DNA from 2 places in the Oceanobacillus longus genome. Region 2 is predicted to be linked to the other one. Evidence: riboswitches for the same ligand, from Rfam matches in the RefSeq annotation. Region 2 holds a riboswitch; the other holds the start of a gene.

Region 1 (7,390 bases), on a different contig from region 2:
TATAACGTTTACTCTGTCTGTGCGAATAAGAACTTCATCTACATCGAATCTATCATCATCTCGACGGTTTCTTCTGCTTTGATATACTGACATTTAATTTCCCTCCCTTCTTGCCTTTACTACACCATATGTTAGTAAAAAAACAATGAATAGACAGAAGCATCTACTTTCTATAAATGTGCTCTTTCATCTCCTTTGAACGCACAATAAAAAATAGATTGATATAACAGGGAAACTAACAAAAAAGACAATTCGAGTTATTAGGTCGAATTGTCTAAGCTTTGTATATTGTATAGCTAATTAAAGTATATTCTTATACGTATTTCGTTTAGTTAATTTTAATATCCAAGATATCATGCAAGTTAATTTTGGTCCGTTCATCATTATCAATTTTTATAAAACCTTGCATTGTATCGATCTTAAATAGCTTCCCGTTCATAATTTTAAAGTCGTGTTCAGCATAATATGTAATCTCTGCTGTTAAATTATTGTGAATTGCCAAATGCAACTTCATATTTATTTCTTCCAGCTGCTGCTCATCCAGAATAGGCTTTTCTTTATATTCCTTCTGTTCCCACATATCCTTTAGAAGTTGAATATGCTCAGGCAGCATCATAGCAGTCCACTTTATACTTCCGCGATCGTTCATTTTAAGCCCCTACCCTTATTTTCACCGGACCACATGAAAGGATATTGTCTAATCGAAACGATCGCACTTTTTTTCGGTAATAACAATAGGCCAGAACCGAATTATCGTGAATACATATTATTCGTATAAATCGCTGTGTCACCATATTTTCCTGATCTATATAGAAAATAACTATCTTCTCTTTATTCTCCATCGAACGTATAAGTAACCCTTTCATGCTGAACCCTCCATCTAAGAACAATTGTTCTGAACACATGTTCCTATTTTATCATAAAAGAGAGTTATGTATACAGTAAAAATTTACTAATTCCTATTGTCTTTCCTCTTCTTCATCCATGTCAACATCTTCAAGTTCAAGCCAGGAAAGCATTTCACCTACAACCGTATTAATTTTTTCATCAACCATTTTTGTACCATATTTTTTCTTGGCGCGTTCTATGTTCGTAAAAACTTCCTCACTAAAGTCAATAATTTGCGTATCACTTTCAAGATTATTAAACAGATCCAAAATTTCATCCAGTGCCTTATCGAATCGTTTACTTTCCAATTCCGTTGCTTTCATCATTGATCACCCGTTCTTAATATATCCAAAAACATATTAAACATATGTAAAAGGATCTAAATTAAAAAAATCACTTACTAATAATAGAATAAAAAACAGGCCTCAATCAGGAGACCTGTTTGTATGGACCAATTACATTTCATCGTCTTCTTCATCGTCAGTATCCGTTTCGGTATCTGATTCTGGGTCTGTTTCTGTTTCTTCATCCATATCTGTTTCTGTATTTGTATCTGTTTCACCATTTGTATCTGTTTCCGTATCCGTTTCTGTTTCTACTTCTGTTTCTGTACCGTCGTCCGTTCCATCACTCGGTTCTTCTACTGGCGTTTCTACTGGATCTTCTACATCAACGTCACCACCATCACCACCGCAAGCCGCTAGAACTACTGATGCAAATAACATCGGCGCTACCCATTTAATACCTTTATTCATACTATCAATCCTTTCTAGTTGGTTATATGATACCTATTTCCGATAGGAGCAGTTATAAAACCTTTTTTTATTCATAATTGATTACTGCTCTTTTCTAGAAGATTGTTGTCTTTGCCAAAAAATATATAAACTCCGAAGTAACTGCTGGTTGAATTGGTTTCTATAAGTAACTGCTTTCCCCTCCGTCCGGGATCGCTCTGGGCGGATGCTTTCCGCGGGCACGGCCTCAGCCCCGAAGAGAAAACCGCTCTTCTGGTCTTCGGACACGTGCTTTTCCCGCAGGAGTCACCGCCCGCCGCTCACCCGGACTGGTGAAGCTGGGTGTTATTGTTTTTATAAATAACTAATGTAGTTAGCAGTTTGTAAACTTAAAACCAGCTCTGGGAAATACACGGAAACTCCTGTGGGAGGAAAGGCATCGGTGAGACCCCCGTAGTGCAAAGCACGAGGAGGGCTCACCAGCCGCCCACGGAAAGCGGAGTGTATACGGGCTGCGGGTTGCCTGAGTAACTTTTTTTCATTTCTTATTGCTACAGATCTAAATTGGATAAAAGTTACTTCGTAGTTTATCTCAACTGCGAGGATTATAAAGCAACAAACAAGAAAAATACCAGTCCCTCACTATTAGTAAATAGCGGGAGACTGGCACAGACATTTTATTCTCTTTTATAAGATTTATATCACACGTATGGTAATCATGCCTTCGATCTGTTTAATTTCTTCCTCTAAGCCAGGAATAACATCACCATTTACTTCATTGTCAATATCAATCATTGTGTAAGCATAATCTCCACGGCTTCTATTAATCATATCAGCAATGTTCAAATTATTGTTAGAGAATGCTGAACTGATTTGACCAACCATGTTTGGAACATTACGATGGAAGGCTGTTACACGACTTTTTCCTGTATAAGGAATTGATGCGTTAGGAAAATTTACTGCGTTCTTAATATTTCCAGTTTCAAGATATTCCTTTACCTGTCGGGTAGCCATAATTGCACAGTTCTCTTCTGATTCTCTTGTAGAAGCACCAAGATGTGGAACTGGTACGGCATTTTTCATATTTAATATGTTTTCATTAGGGAAATCCGTAATATATTTACCTACTTTTCCACTTTCAAGCGCTTCGGCCATATCGTTTTCATTCGCAAGCCCACCTCTGGAGAAGTTTAAAATATGTACTCCAGGTTTCATTAGATTAAATGCTTTTTCATTAAACATTTCACTTGTATCTTCCGTCAAAGGAACGTGTACTGTAATATAATCTGCTTCTGCAAATAATTGTTCCATCGTCATCGCTCTCTCTACGTTACGAGACAGCTCCCAAGCTGTATTGATAGAAATGAACGGGTCAAAACCAATAACATCCATATCCAAGTCCAATGCATCGTTTGCTACAAGTGCACCAATCGCACCCAGACCAATAACCCCTAATTTCTTTCCTTTAATTTCATTACCGACAAACTGTTTTTTCCCTGCTTCAACAAGACTTGGAACTTCATCACCTTTACCTTGTAGCGTTTTTGCCCATTCAATTCCAGCAAATAAATTACGTGATGAAGCCATTAATGTAGTTAGTACGATTTCCTTTACAGCATTTGCATTGGCTCCTGGCGTGTTGAAAACAACAATCCCGTCTTCCGTACACTTGTCGACTGGAATATTATTAACACCTGCTCCAGCGCGTGCAATTGCCTTCAAATTAGGGTCGAATTCCATCGAATGCATATTAAAACTACGAACAACAATCGCGTCCGGATTTTCAGATTCATTATCGATTGCATAATCACCGTTATTGAAAACATTTAGCCCGGTGTCTGCAATATTATTTAATGTCTTTATTGTTTTCACTTTATCTAATGTTAGTGTGCTCATTTTCTCTCCTCTTTCTGTTCGTAGTTAGTTTCAAAATCGTTCATAAATGTAACCAATGCTTGAACTCCTTCTATAGGCATTGCATTATATATGCTGGCTCGCATGCCTCCAACAGAACGATGTCCTTTTAACGTCTCAAGCCCCTTCGATTGTGCTTCCTTTACAAAGGCAGCATCCAATTCAGTAGAATCGGAAACAAAAGGAATGTTCATTAGCGAACGACTATCCTTACGTACCGGTGATTTAAATATAGAAGATTCCTCAAGGGCATGATATAGAATTTGTGCTTTCTTTCGGTTTATTTTTTCCATTTCCTTTATACCGCCAAGACTTTTTAGCCATTCAAAAACAAGCTTGGCCATATATATCCCGTATGTGGGTGGTGTATTATACAATGAACCACTCTCACTATGTGTTTTATAATCAAGCATAGCCGGGCAATTTTCCGGTGCGCGACCAATTAAATCTTCCCGAATAATAACAACAGTCAATCCAGCAGGGCCGATGTTCTTCTGTGCTCCTGCATAAATTAAACCAAATTTCGATACATCGATTTCTTCTGATAAGATATTGGATGACATATCCGCTACAAGTGGAACGTCCCCTGTATCTGGAATCTCTAAATAAGCAGTTCCTTCTATTGTATTATTTGTTGTAATATGCACATAATCTGCTTCTGGATCAATCATACTCCGGTCAACAGCAGGTATATATGTAAAGTTATCATCCTCTGATGAGGCGATGACACGAATAGTTCCAAATTTCTTAGCTTCTTTGATTGCTTTCTTTGACCATGATCCCGTATTAACGTAGTCTGCTTTTCCATTTTTACCGAGCAGGTTCATTGGGACTGTTGCAAATTGCTGTGAAGCTCCTCCTTGAATAAAAAGCACTTTGTACCCTTCAGGAATAGCCATTAATTCTCTCAGCAGTTTTTCAGCTTCTGTAATAATATCCGTAAATAGTCCGGAACGATGACTTAATTCCATCACAGACATACCTGAATTTCTATAATTGACTACTTCTTCTTGAGCTTTCTCCAATACTTGCAGCGGGAGCATAGAAGGACCTGCTGAAAAATTATATACTCGTTTCATGTTAACACCTCATCCTTATTATTCTTTCATCAAGAGATATAAAAAAGAGACTGGTCTCCCAATCTCATTAAACATCAAATAACATAAAAGTAAGTGTTATTCTTCTGTCCTTTTGCCTGAGATCTTGAACCCTTCGGCGTTGCAATTATTCTTGCATCCTCTCCAGAAGCTGCTCCTGTTATAGTCTGACCCACAACAATCATAGCTTTTTAAACTATTCAATTATATAAGAATATCCTCGCCTCCTAATAGCACAAAGAGGCAAGGGGAAATTCTCCCCTTACCTCTGCCCAGGCGAACGACAATTCGATATCATATGCTCCCTCGCGGTTATCCGCGTTTCGCCAGTTGCATATGACCTTTAATTTGTTATAATCCTACCAAATTTTTCACTAAATTACAACCTATAAAATGAATTTCCTTAAAATTCTTCAAGCAATACCTAAAATGTATTTTTAAAGTAGATATTGGTAAGAATAATAGTATACGATTATTCTAGTTTATCGGGGGAGTAAGCGATGGAGCTCATACAAATGTCTATGAAGCTAATTATAGGATTTTTTTTGTTGTTTTTACTAATCAGAATTATCGGGAAGAAACTAATAGATAAATTTACGCCATTTCATTTTATTTCAGCAATTGTTTTAAGCGAGTTGTTAGGAAATGCCGTCTATGAAAATAGTATCTCTATCATTTATATCATCTACACGATACTTATATGGGGAATTTTATTATTTACAGTCGAATATATCGGTCAAAAATCTTTATTCTTAAGACAATTGTTCGAGGGGAAGCCATCCATGGTGATTCGAAACGGAAAGGTTGACTTTGAAGAGATGAAAAAAAGTCGTATTAACATGAATCAATTGCAAAGTTTATTGCGTCAAAGCGAAATTTTTTCCATTCGTGAAGTTGCATTTGCATTTATCGAATCGAATGGCTCTATTAGCGTATTAAAAAAATCAACCTATCAAAAGACAACCTTAAAAGACTTTAATATGCCTTATCAAACTGTATACCTACCTATAACACTTATCAAAGATCGGGAGTTAATCATTGAAAATTTAAATGAAATAAATAAAGATATTGCCTGGTTAAAACACGAATTATTAGCAAAGGGCATTAATAAAATGGAAGATGTCCTTTTTGCTGAGTGGTTGGAGAATGACGGATTATTTGTTGTGCCACATATATCTTTAAAAAGCTCTAAAAATCAATTATAAACACTATATATAACAATAACTTTGATTTGCTTCTATGACAGCACGATTAGCCCTATTTACTTCATTGTCAATATCTTCCATAGTTTATTCCCATACGGTTTTGGGAATGGTTTCTTAAACCATATAGAGATGAAAGGGTATTGACATGTATAATTTTTTAATCGGAGCAACGATTGTATTTATAGCAATTAATCTTTATTATTTTTTTGCAAATAAAACCTATCGAAAAAGTTATTTCAGTACAGCTCTTTTTCTAAAACTGTTTTTCGTTTTATGTGGCGTTTTAGTTGGTTTCGCCCTACTGTACTACCTTCTATCTTTAGAGGACGTTATTTTAGTTGAAAGTCTTACCAATCGGGAACCAGTTGAACCTACCTTCTTGAATCTCCTTTATTTTAGTGGAGAGACCCTTTTCTCAGTAGGGTATGGTGACATGCTTCCAGTAGGATCAGTACGTTTCTTTGCAATTATTGAATCTGCAATCGGTGTTCTCCTGCCAACAGCTTACTTCATGAAAGCTCTGGATTCATCGAATAAGAAGGATTAACAGTGATACCAAATTATCAGAGCTTATCGACATTCCGGATTTTTTGAAGGTTATTAAAATGTTTTCTCTTAAATATTAACTCTGTTTACTAAAAGATTGGAACTGGTTACGCGCCCCACCGAAAAAAAACTGTTGTTATTGACATAATTTGTAAAAACTACGAAGTAACTGCGATCCCGCCGTCCACGGAAAGCGAAGTATATTTCCCAGAGCGGCCGCCGAAGCTCCCATCTTATGTCGCAATTTATCTCTACTGCGAAGATTGAAAAGCAACAATACTTACGAAGAGATCCAATATCCAAATGTTACGATACAGAAGTTTCATAAGTATCCATGGAATTGAGGATATGTTTAAACGGCAGAAGTTTCCAGTTTTAAAAAAGTGAATTAGCATCATTATTCATTATTAAAAGAGAAATATAGGCAACAATAAGGCGTAATATTTTCTTTGTATATGGGAGACGAACATTATGCCATTACAGTTGCTTGAAATTTATGCCCCTAAGGACTTTTTAAATATAGAAGAAATAAAAGATCATTTTTCTGTTATTTCCTATTGGTATTCCGAAGAAGAGAAAAAAAAGCATTTAACACGGATTCTATTAGAAACCAATGACGTAGAATCAATGCTTGATTATTTGGAAAGGTTGCCCGGTGGTGAAGACGTTTATCAAGTTATGTTGCTGCCGGTACAAACATATCTTCCAAGGAAAAAAGAGAAAGAAGAAGGGGATGAAAAAAAGGACCTGCAGCGGGCGAGTCGGCACGAATTATATACGGCAGTTCAGGGGTCAAGCCGTATAAGCGTCAGTTATATTTGGTTTATTATTTTCTCCGCTATCGTAGCTACGGTTGGCATTATAAAAAGCAGTCCAGCAATCGTCATCGGTGCGATGGTAATTGCCCCACTTATTGGTCCCGTAACAGCTATTTCATTTGCTTCCGTTCTCGGTGATTTTAAATTAATACGTCAGTCCATTATTACATCTCTAGTTGGAATAGGAA
Region 2 (7,390 bases):
TATGGATCTTGTTCGAGCTTACTTCGGTCTTTTCCAAATTTATCAATAAACGATTCATAGCTTCCTAAATGTCCAGGTTTTAGAATTGTAATCAAATTAAATATTTCAATCAGACGATTTTGCACGGGGGTTGCAGTTAATAGTAAACAATATTTCTTTTTTAATGCACGGGCAAATTGATAGTTTTTCGTTTTATGATTTTTCAGCTTATGCGCCTCATCAATAAGAATGAAATCATATTCCATCTCGAGAATCTCACCCTGATTCGGAGGACGTTTTGCAGTATCCAACGAAGAAACAATTACTGAGTTATCTTTCCAACTGTAGTTCTTTCGATGAGCTACTGCTGGAATATAAAATTTTTCATTTAATTCATTTACCCACTGATTGACAAGGGAAGCCGGAACCAGAATAAGGGCATTTCTTACTAAGCCTCGAATCATGTATTCTTTTAAAATAAGTCCTGCTTCGATGGTTTTTCCCAAACCGACCTCGTCGGCCAATATTGCTCTGCCATTCATCCTTTCAATTGCTTGTTCGGCTACTTCGATTTGATGATCTAGAAACTCCATATGTGGAAGATACTCAAGCGAACGCAACCCATTAAACGATGGAGCAATTGTCGTAAGTTCAGCTTGGTAGGCCATTGAAAAAAGATCCCAACTGGAAATTTGCTCATCTTTATCAATGACTGACTCTAGTTGATCTATAAAGGTTAATTCTTTTTCAATATGAATAGAATCCATATAATAATTCCACTTCCTACTAATAAAATTTGGATTTTACTACAAATTTGTTTTTAATTATGATATAATTCAAAAAGAAATAGATTTTCTTGATACTGGTACATAGTATAACCAAATATGGATTTTTCATCAGCGGATGATTACAAGGGGAGAGCTTACGATTAGTAACGCCGAAGGAGCAAGTTAAGAGCGAATCTCTCAGGCAAAAAGACTCTTGTAGGACGCAACTCTGGAGAGTGTTTACAGTATGTAAACCACCCACGAAGCAAGTATCTGTACGAATTGGCTATATTCTAACGTGCAGGTATGCAACTTTCTGGTTTAAGGACAGAGATTTCTTCAGTTTGGAAGAGATCTCTATTTTTGTGCATTTTTTTAACTAAAGAACAGGAGCGTGTTGGGATGAGTGAATTGAAACGTACACCTTTATTTCCTGAATATGAAAAACATGGGGCAAAGACGATTGACTTTGGAGGATGGGATCTGCCTGTACAATTTTCCAGCATTAAAAAGGAACATGAAGCAACTCGAACAAAAGCGGGGCTTTTCGATGTATCCCATATGGGTGAAATCTCTGTTAAGGGACCGAAAAGCTTGGAATTTTTGCAACATTTAGTAACCAATGATGTTGCAAAATTAGTTCCCTCTCGTGCACAGTACACAATCATGTGTTATGAAAATGGAGGAACGGTTGATGATCTGATTATTTATATGCTTGCAGCTGACAATTACTTACTTGTTGTAAATGCAGCAAACACAGAGAAGGATTATGAATGGCTTGTACAAAACAATCAGTATAATAGCGATGAACTTTCCATTACAAACATTTCAGACGAATACGTTCAATTGGCACTGCAAGGGCCAGAATCGGAAAAAATACTGCAAAAAGTTACCGATACAGATTTAAGTGAAATTAAATTTTTTAGATTTATGGATCATGTTTTATTTACTGGTTTGAACCAGCCTGCAATTGTTTCTCGCACAGGATACACAGGGGAAGACGGATTCGAAATATATATTGAAAAATCGCAAGGAGCCGCATTGTGGAATCTGATTATGGATGCAGGTAATGATGCAGGTCTTGAACCAATAGGACTTGGTGCCAGAGATACACTGCGTTTTGAAGCAACACTCGCCCTGTACGGTCAAGAATTATCAAAAGATATTACACCTGTCGAAGCTGGTTTGACATTTGCTGTAAAAGTAAATAAAGAAGCCGATTTTATTGGCAAAAAAGTATTAAAAGAACAAGTTGAGAATGGGACAACAAGAAAATTGGCAGGAATCGAAATGATTGATAAAGGAATTCCGCGTCATGGTTACCCTGTTTGTAAAGATAACGTGGAGGTTGGGTTTGTCACTTCAGGGACCCAATCACCTACACTGAATAAAAATCTTGGACTCGTATTGATCGATTCACAATTTGCAACAGAAGGTACTGAATTGGAGGTACAGGTAAGAAAACGCACACTTAAAGCTCAAGTTGTAAAAACTCCATTTTACAAACGAGATAAATAGAGGGGGAACTAGTAATGGAATTTCGTTATTTACCTATGACTGAAACCGACAAACAGGAGATGCTTGATACAATTGGTATTGAGTCAACGGATGAACTTTTCTCAGACATTCCAAACAGCGTACGTTTTCAAGGGGAATTAAATCTGAAGAAACCTGCAAATGAATATGAGTTAAAAAAAGAACTTACTGCTATGGCAAATAAAAATGCAAATTTAACCGAGTATACTTCCTTCCTAGGTGCAGGAGTATATGACCATTTTATTCCATCTGTCGTGGATCATGTTATTTCACGCTCTGAATTCTATACTGCTTACACACCATATCAGCCAGAAATCTCTCAAGGAGAACTCCAGGCAATCTTTGAATTTCAGACGATGGTTTCCGAATTAACCGGTATGCCTGTAGCCAATTCATCCATGTATGATGGTGGAACATCACTGGCAGAAGCAGTTAATTTAAGTGCCGCTCAAACGAAAAGAAAAAAAGTACTTGTATCCAAAGCGGTTCATCCAGAATCACGTGCGGTAATTGAAACATATGCAAGAGGTCAAAATGTGGAGATAGTGGAAATTGGATTAAATGACGGTTTAACTGATCTTGATCATTTGGAACAGGAATTGGATGATACTATTGCAGGTGTTGTTATTCAGTACCCTAACTTTTTCGGTCAAATTGAACCACTACAAAAAGTGGAAGAGCTAATCAATCAGCAAAAGAAGACAATGTTTATTGTTTCAAGCAATCCATTGGCACTTGGATACCTTACTCCTCCTGGTGAATTTGGGGCAGATATCGTTGTAGGTGATACTCAAGTATTCGGTATCCCGGCGCAATTCGGTGGCCCTCACTGTGGATACTTTGCAACTACTGAAAAGTTAATGCGAAAAGTACCTGGTCGCCTTGTTGGGCAAACGAAAGATGAAGATGGTATAAGAGGATTTGTTTTAACATTGCAAGCTAGGGAGCAGCACATTCGTCGCGATAAAGCCACTTCAAATATTTGCTCCAACCAAGCCTTAAATGCACTTGCAAGTTCAGTTGCAATGAGTTCCATCGGAAAACACGGATTAAAAAAGATGGCAACCTTAAATATGCAAAAAGCAAGGTATGCGAAATCCAGCCTTAAAGAAGCGAATCTTGAAATCGTATTTGAAAGTCCATTTTTCAATGAATTTGTAGTGAAACTTTCTGATTCGGTCTCTGAAATTAATAAGAAGTTATTTGAAAAGGGTATTATTGGTGGGTATGACCTAGAACGGGATTATCCCGAATTAAAAGGTTATATGTTAGTAGCGGTAACTGAAATTCGCACAAAAGAAGAAATTGATGCATTTGTAAAAGAATTGGGGGATATCAATGGCTAATCAGGATTTTCCATTAATTTTTGAACGCAGTAAAGAAGGAAGAACAAGCTACAGCTTTCCGGAGTGGAATGTCACTGAATTCGATTTGGATTCAGAATTGGAAGAAGTATATATTCGGAAGACCCCACCTGAATTACCGGAAGTAAGCGAACTTGAAATCATGCGCCACTACACAGGACTTTCCAATAGAAACTACGGCGTAGATTCCGGATTTTATCCACTTGGTTCCTGTACGATGAAATATAACCCAAAAATCAATGAAGATGTTGCGAGATTGGAAGGTTTCAGTCATATACATCCTTACCAAGACCCGAAAACGGTTCAAGGTGCAATGGAAATGCTTTATGATCTGCAAACCTCACTAAAAGAGATTACTGGCATGCATGAAGTTTCCTTGCAATCAGCCGCAGGAGCACATGGGGAATGGACTGCGCTTATGATGATTCGAGCATACCATGAATCAAATGGAGACTTTAATCGAACGAAGGTTATTGTTCCTGACTCTGCCCACGGTACCAATCCTGCATCGGCTGCGGTAGCTGGTTTTGATGCTGTAACCGTGAAATCAAATGACCAAGGAATAGTCGATTTGGAAGACCTAAAACGGGTCGTTGGTAACGATACAGCAGCACTTATGCTTACAAATCCAAATACACTTGGATTGTTTGAAACAGAAATACTCGAAATGGCTGAAATTGTACATGGAGCAGGCGGTAAGCTCTATTATGATGGAGCGAACCTGAATGCAATCATGGGCTATACTCGCCCTGGAGATATGGGATTTGACGCTGTGCATCTCAATCTTCACAAAACATTTACTGGCCCCCATGGTGGTGGTGGACCTGGATCAGGCCCAGTTGGAGTATCCAAAGAACTAGAACCTTTCCTACCTAAACCGGTAATTACAAAAATAGACAATGAATTTATTTTTGAAGATGACAGACCACAATCCATTGGCAGAGTAAAACCATACTATGGTAATTTCGGAATCAATTTACGAGCTTATACGTACATTCGTACAATGGGTGCTGAAGGCCTTAAAAAGGTAAGCGAATATGCAGTATTGAATGCTAATTATATGATGCGTAGATTGGAGAAAGAATATGAATTACCGTATCCACAGCATTGCAAACATGAATTTGTATTATCTGGGAGCAGACAGAAAAAATTAGGGGTACGAACACTCGATATTGCTAAACGCCTGTTGGATTTCAACTACCATCCACCAACAATTTATTTCCCATTAAATGTTGAGGAAGGACTAATGGTGGAACCAACCGAAACGGAATCAAAGGAGACTTTGGATGGTTTTATCGATACTATGCTTGCAATCGCGGAAGAGGTGAAAGACAATCCTGAAATTGTTCAGGAAGCACCTCATAACACAATTGTTAAACGAATGGATGAAACGACAGCAGCAAGAATACCTATTCTCAGATATAAAAAATAATACCAAGAAAAAAAGCCCAGGTATATTAATCCTGGGCTTTTACAATTATTTTTTCGATTTTATTTTACCAGTCCATTTTTTAAAACCGCCTTTTAGCTGGTAAATATCCTTGTAACCTTTTTTATGCAGTAATTGTGCAGCTCTGGCAGAACGAGAACTACCTTGGCAATAAAGATATACAGGTTTATCCTTGCGCATCTCCACTAACCGCTGTTTCATTTGGCTAACAGGAATGTTTCTTGCTCCAAGGATGTGTCCCCGGTCGAATTCCTGAGGTTCTCTCACATCTATAAGTTGCGCTTTTCGGTAACCTTCTCGGAACTGATCCTCAGTTAGCACCTTTGTGTAATTTCGTTGTCTATAATAGCGGAAAATTCCTACCGCAAGTAAAACAACTACGGCAATAATTAAAAACTCCATTTTACTTCCCCCGTCTGTCCAAAAATGTACATCCTCTATTATATGGTTAGTTTGGTTATATTTCAAAGTTTTTCTCCTTTATTTATACTAATTCACAATTAAAATAGGAAATGACTACTCTTGTCGGTTAATATCGAAATATATCCAGTAATGCAAATAACAAAAATGTAAGATTCAACGTTAATATAACTACTTCTCTTTAAATAGCTCTATTATTCTCACGGAATCATAGATTTTTAGTTGTTGACAAATGATAAATCACTCGTTCCATATACAATATATAGTACTTTACAAAAAAACGTATACCATATATTGTTTTATTTTATTTGTATGTGGTATTGTATAACTAGTAGATATTTAAAAGATAGATATATACAAAAGGAGAGATTGAATGTCGATTGTTGTAAAATCTCAAAATAAGTTAAATGTGGAGGCACTGAATGAGGATATAAAGCTTTTTCCGCCGGTACATCCCATAACTGAGGATATGAATCTAACGCATAAAGGTGTTTCACGGTTGGTGATGCTTGATCGATATGCATTTAAGGATACAGAAAAGAAGACATTAAAAGTAGGCGACTTTGTAGTCCTTACGGTAAAAGCAGATCCTAAATTCCCTGCGAGAGGGCTAGGCTTCATTAAATCCATTGACTGGGAACAAAATAAGGCAGACGTACAAGTCGATCCTGAGTTCATCTCGGTGCTGGATGATGAAGAAGAATCCGAAACCGGAATTGTGAAACGTTCGCTCGATGTTATTGAAAAACCGTTGGAAGTTTTTTATGAACAAATTGCAAAACGTAATGCAACTGGGCTTTCCAGTGTGGAACAGACAGATGAAAGACAGAAGAAGTGGTTTGAAGTATTCAACAAAGAACTTGCTGATCTGAATTTTATTCCTGCAGGAAGAGTTTTGTACGGTGCAGGAGCAGATACAGATGTAACTTATTTCAACTGTTATGTTATGCCATATGTTAAAGACTCACGTGAAGGCATTTCCGATCACCGCAAGCAGGTAATGGAAATAATGTCCCGTGGAGGCGGTGTTGGAACAAATGGATCAACTCTACGTCCTAGAAATGCATTGGCAAGAGGAGTGAATGGAAAATCCTCCGGTTCGGTTTCATGGTTGGATGATATTGCAAAACTTACTCATCTAGTGGAACAGGGTGGATCAAGACGTGGTAAACAAGTGTGCCTCGTCTATAAATAAACCTCGTGAATTGCTGGAAACTCTTTAGATTTCAACAATGAATAAACACCTTTGATAATTAAAAATGGGGTGCTCTATTTATGAAATCATATGACGCTAAAAATCCGCATGCATGTAAGATTTGCGGATATCAAATATCTCATAATAAACAAGGTCGTTTTACTTCTCATTTAAAAGTGCATGGACACGCACTGAACAGTTAATTGGTCAAATTCTATTATACTAAAGATGAATTGAAATGTTCTCGTGATACCTGTACTAACTTAGTTAACCTTACAAGAGGCGTCCCGAATAAATACTGTAGCAAGTTTTGTGGTTCGAAAAAAGGCCCATTAACATGTGTTTTATGTGGGAATAGTTTTTTAGCTAGAAACCGAAAAACTAAAACTTGTTCAAAGGAATGTGCAAAGTTAGTCAAGTCTACTAAGATTAAACAGTGGCACAAATCTATGAGTCCTGAGAAAAAAAGGAAACATTTTAACAACATTATTACTAAGACTGCTAAAACGAGAAGAATAAATAAAACACCTTCATGGAATAGCGGGAAAACAGGTATATATAGTCAGGAAACGATCGAAAAAATACGAAATTCAACTTTAAAACAAATGCAGTCTAAAAACTTCAGGAAAACGAATATCGAGAAGATAATGGAACGTTTTTTAATCCATAACGATATAAA

Evidence for each region. A riboswitch is a leader RNA that binds a small molecule or an ion and turns the genes downstream of it on or off. The one in region 2 is predicted to bind glycine.
Region 1: another riboswitch for glycine. It lies ahead of serC (3-phosphoserine/phosphohydroxythreonine transaminase); the one in region 2 lies ahead of gcvT (glycine cleavage system aminomethyltransferase GcvT).

Annotation. Positions count from the first base shown of each region.
Region 1 is NZ_JBHSAO010000008.1:136,000-143,389, forward strand. Features, by position in the region: gene ACFOUV_RS11290 (hypothetical protein) at 1-93, opposite strand, end outside; gene ACFOUV_RS11295 (YolD-like family protein) at 329-649, opposite strand; gene ACFOUV_RS11300 (hypothetical protein) at 960-1,214, opposite strand; gene ACFOUV_RS11305 (hypothetical protein) at 1,344-1,643, opposite strand; gene ACFOUV_RS11310 (phosphoglycerate dehydrogenase) at 2,319-3,518, opposite strand; gene serC (3-phosphoserine/phosphohydroxythreonine transaminase) at 3,515-4,615, opposite strand; glycine riboswitch at 4,710-4,791, opposite strand; ZMP/ZTP riboswitch at 4,897-4,977, opposite strand; gene ACFOUV_RS11320 (DUF421 domain-containing protein) at 5,134-5,838, shown strand; gene ACFOUV_RS11325 (ion channel) at 5,984-6,385, shown strand; gene ACFOUV_RS11330 (TIGR00341 family protein) at 6,856-7,390, shown strand, end outside.
Region 2 is NZ_JBHSAO010000001.1:616,949-624,338, forward strand. Features, by position in the region: gene ACFOUV_RS03150 (DEAD/DEAH box helicase) at 1-746, opposite strand, end outside; glycine riboswitch at 883-970, shown strand; gene gcvT (glycine cleavage system aminomethyltransferase GcvT) at 1,149-2,264, shown strand; gene gcvPA (aminomethyl-transferring glycine dehydrogenase subunit GcvPA) at 2,279-3,628, shown strand; gene gcvPB (aminomethyl-transferring glycine dehydrogenase subunit GcvPB) at 3,621-5,078, shown strand; gene ACFOUV_RS03170 (rhodanese-like domain-containing protein) at 5,124-5,498, opposite strand; partial or broken gene ACFOUV_RS03175 (ribonucleotide reductase N-terminal alpha domain-containing protein) at 5,890-6,702, shown strand; gene ACFOUV_RS03180 (endonuclease domain-containing protein) at 7,161-7,390, shown strand, end outside.